2 regions of the Pseudoneobacillus rhizolycopersici genome follow, and region 2 is predicted to be linked to the other one. Evidence: riboswitches for the same ligand, from Rfam matches in the RefSeq annotation. Region 2 holds a riboswitch; the other holds the start of a gene.
What was found. Region 2 has a riboswitch for S-adenosylmethionine ahead of ACX9YW_RS15605 (ABC transporter permease). Riboswitches for the same ligand answer to the same signal wherever they lie in the genome.
Positions count from the first base shown of each region.

Region 1: another riboswitch for S-adenosylmethionine. It lies ahead of metK (methionine adenosyltransferase); the one in region 2 lies ahead of ACX9YW_RS15605 (ABC transporter permease).

Region 1 covers NZ_JBTOOE010000023.1:37,691-39,898, forward strand. The annotation lists gene metK (methionine adenosyltransferase) at 1-1,048, opposite strand, end outside; SAM riboswitch class I at 1,234-1,369, opposite strand; gene pckA (phosphoenolpyruvate carboxykinase (ATP)) at 1,594-2,208, shown strand, end outside.
Region 2 covers NZ_JBTOOE010000016.1:38,408-40,615, forward strand. The annotation lists gene ACX9YW_RS15600 (XdhC family protein) at 1-256, opposite strand, end outside; SAM riboswitch class I at 544-651, shown strand; SAM riboswitch class I at 776-880, shown strand; gene ACX9YW_RS15605 (ABC transporter permease) at 1,063-1,995, shown strand; gene ACX9YW_RS15610 (ABC transporter permease) at 1,995-2,208, shown strand, end outside.

The DNA of each region.
Region 1 (2,208 bases), on a different contig from region 2:
GGTCGAAGTTATTACGAACTAAGTCGACTAAAACATCTTCCCCAACAACACCTGTTCCAAATGTATCAACAGAAATCGATACAGGATGCGCAACACCAATAGCGTAAGCTAATTGAACTTCTACTTTTTCAGCTAATCCAGCTGCCACGAGGTTTTTAGCCACATAACGCGCAGCGTAAGCAGCAGAGCGGTCAACCTTTGTAGGATCTTTACCAGAGAATGCACCACCGCCATGACGAGCATATCCACCATATGTGTCAACGATGATTTTACGTCCAGTTAGACCAGCATCCCCTTGTGGCCCACCGATTACGAAACGCCCTGTTGGGTTAATAAAGTATTTTGTATTTTCATCAATTAGTTCCTGAGGAACAACCGGGTTAATCACATGTTCTTTAAGATTTCGTTGAATTTGCTCTAAAGAGATTTCTGGGTGATGTTGTGTTGAAATAACGATTGTATCTATGCGGACTGGCTTGTCGTTTTCATCGTATTCAACGGTAACTTGCGTTTTTCCATCTGGTCGTAAGTAAGGAAGAATTTCTTCTTTACGAACATATGTTAAGCGACGTGCTAACTTGTGAGCTAATGAAATAGGAAGCGGCATAAGCTCTTTTGTTTCATTACATGCAAAACCAAACATTAACCCTTGGTCTCCGGCACCAATTGCATCAATTTCCGCTTCAGTCATAGAGCCTTCGCGTGCTTCAAGCGCTTGGTCGACACCCATCGCGATATCAGGAGATTGTTCATCGATGGAAGTTAAAACGGCACATGTCTCTGAGTCAAAACCGTATTTTGCACGAGTATAGCCGATTTCTTTTACTGTTTCACGAACAATTTTTGGGATATCTACATATGTAGAAGTGGTAATTTCACCTGCTACTAATACTAAACCAGTTGTCACACTTGTTTCAGCAGCAACACGAGCATTTGGGTCTTTTTCTAAAATCGCATCTAAAATTGAATCAGAGATTTGGTCACAAATTTTATCTGGATGACCTTCGGTTACTGATTCAGAAGTGAACAAACGACGTTTCGTTGACATCCGAATTCCTCCTATATTAGAAAACCTAATGATACGGTACTCATTCCCTAGTAGTATGAATAAAACAGCTTACTTTTATGATGATAAGCAGTTTGCTATTTTTAAAGGTAGCTTTTTAAACAATAAAAAAACCTTCCCCTGTAATCGTGAGGAAAGGTTGTTGCTCTCGTCAGAAGCGCCTTTCACTCTTATCGTTCAAGGTCGTTACCTTGCGCTGGTTTAGCACCTTTTCCAAAAAAAAAGACCTTTAAAGATCCTTCGATTCATGGTTAGGTTGCTGGGTTTCATTGGGCCAGTCCCTCCACCAGCTCGGGATAAGAGAGTATCCGTTCAAGGAAATATCTTAACCTAGACTATTGATAAATGTCAATATGTTTTCCTTATTAATGAAAAAAATATATAATATTGCAAGAAAAAATAAATTTTCCTGTTCCAGCTGAATAGTATAGACTAATTACGTTAATGTGTTATACTATTCAACGAGGTATAACCACTTTTTACAAATTTTATTCATTTTAACTATCGTAAAGGAAGGTATATGAGTAATGAATTCTGTTAGCATCCCAAACGAGTTACATGTGTTATTACAAGGCAACAATGTGCATACGCAACTTTCCGTTCCTCAATTAGTTGAAAAAGTTCTAACTCGCCAAGAAGGTGTTTTAACATCTACCGGTGCTGTTCGTGCTACAACTGGTAAATATACTGGACGTTCTCCTAAAGATAAATACATCGTTCAAGAAGCTTCTGTAATAAATAAGATTGATTGGGGTTCTGTTAACCAACCCATTTCAGAAGAAGCATTCTCCAATCTATATTCTAAAATGCTTGAATATTTGAAAATTCAAGAAGAAGTTTTTGTTTTCAAGGGATTCGCCGGCGCTGATAAAAGATATCGCTTTCCAATTCAAGTCATTAATGAATATGCTTGGCATAATCTTTTTGCCCATCAATTATTCATCCGTCCAACAGACGAAGAATTATTAGAACACCAATCACAATTTTCTGTCATTGCAGCTCCTAACTTTAAAGCAGACCCTGCTGTGGATGGGACCATGTCAGAAACTTTTATCATTATATCATTTGAAAAGCGTGTTGTCTTAATCGGTGGAACTGAATATGCTGGTGAAATGAAAAAGTCCATCTTCTCGATTATGAAC
Region 2 (2,208 bases):
AAGTGACAATTTGCGGACAGGTTGATAAGAATAAATCTTTACTCCGCAAAAAAAGATCCTCTTCTAGACAACCCGGAGAGACCATTCCAACCCTCTCACCATTTTCCATGATAAGCATGGATGTCCCTTCTCTTAAGTATGCTGAGCCATAGATATGAATAATAGTTGCCAGAATGCTCTTTTCTGTTGAATGTTGAATGGCTTCTAAAATTTTAAAAAAGGTTAGCATATCAGTTTCAACTCCAATGAGAAACATATTTGGTTTCCTATGTAGCTCAACTCTTCAATTTAGAATTTATGAAAGAATAATGGAAAAAATGCAATGGTAGAAAGGGAATTTTTTGGGGCGCTTATCTTTTGAATTTCCATAACCTAATAGGTGAGGAAGGCTTTGAGGATATAGGGTCCAGGGGGAAATGGGCAGTTTTTTTAGGGAGGTAAATAAAAAATAAAATATTTTAATATATTTCGGTTGACTAAAATCTTACCATGCGTTATTCTTAGCTAGACAATTATTTAACTTCTGAAAATTCCATAATTACTTTCTTATCCAGAGAGGTGGAGGGACATGGCCCTGCGAAACCTCGGCAACAGGTTCTGATGAATACTGTGCCAATTCCTTCAGACATACGTTTGTCTGGCAGATGAGAAGAGCTGATTCAGTTTATCAATCCTCTTCTTTTCTATGAAGAGGATTTTTTGTTTTTATTAGTTTCGAATAGGTACATGTGACTATTGTTCGTCCGAAATTTTACTAGAATAACTTCATAATATTTTCTTATCCAGAGAGGTGGAGGGATATGGCCCTATGAAACCTCGGCAGCGGGTTCTGTTGAACACTGTGCCAATTCCACGGGAATGTAGTCCCGAGAGATAAGTTAGAGTTTGTATGTAAAACCTCTCAACTTATCTATGGTTGTGAGGCTTTTTCTTTTTTACGGGGGTTCGTAGAGTCAAATAGCACTGCTAAACTCTAAAACTAAGTAAAACGATATGTTAACTAGGTGTTTTTGATTGTTTAAAAATACATATGATTTTGGAAAAGGAGGAAGATTTCGTAATATGTCATACCTACTTAAGCGACTTTTTACGATGATTGTCACATTATGGATCATTGTCACCTTAACTTTTGTGATTATGCATATGATTCCGGGAGATCCATTTGCAACCGATGCAAAATCTTTGCCGGAGGAAATTGTCCAGAATATGAGAGAGAAATATAATCTGGATAAACCGTTACCGATCCAATATTTTCTCTATTTAAAGAATCTCGTGCAATTGGATCTTGGTCCATCCATTCAATCCAAAACGAGAGATGTCAACACTCTCATTGCCGATGGTTTTGGACCCTCTGCTTTATTAGGAATTCAATCTCTTATTATTGCGATTGTAGTGGGGATTGGTCTAGGGGTTATCGGGGCCTTAAATCATAACCGCCTATTGGATTATGCGTCGATGTTTATTGCCATCATCGGAATATCCCTTCCAAGCTTTATACTGGCTCCCCTATTAATCAAGTACTTCGCTGTTGAATGGGGACTTTTACCCGTAGCTGCTTGGGGAACATGGAGTCACTCGATTTTGCCAACCATTGCTTTAGCAGTCAGTCCGATTGCGATTATTACTCGGTTTGTCCGGGCGAGCATGATTGATATTCTTAATCAAAATTTTATTAAAACAGCTGAGGCAAAAGGTCTTCATACTTGGGAAATCGTTATCAAACATGGCTTGAGAAATGCGTTAATTCCGGTGATATCATTCATTGGTCCATTGTTTGCGGCAGTGATAACCGGAACGTTTGTGATTGAAAAAATATTTGCGATTCCAGGAATCGGGAAGTATTTTGTGGATAGTATTTTTAACCGTGATTATCCAGTTATTCTAGGTACCACGATTTTCTATAGTGCTATTTTAATCGTTACTTTATTTGTTATTGATCTACTGTATCGAGTTATCGATCCACGTATTAAAATCGCAAGCGGAGGTGACTCCTAATGAGCCAACCACAAACTAATTTAGATCATCTTTTTCGGCCAGCGAATAAAGAAAACTTACAAAGCGATAAAATCGGAAGGCCATACGAGAGCTACAGTAAGGAAGTCATCCGGAAAGTTATCAAAAACAAAATGGCTGTTTTCGGTTTTATTCTCTTAGCGGTGATTATTCTTTTATCGATTTTCGGACCACATATGGTCCCACATAGCCCAA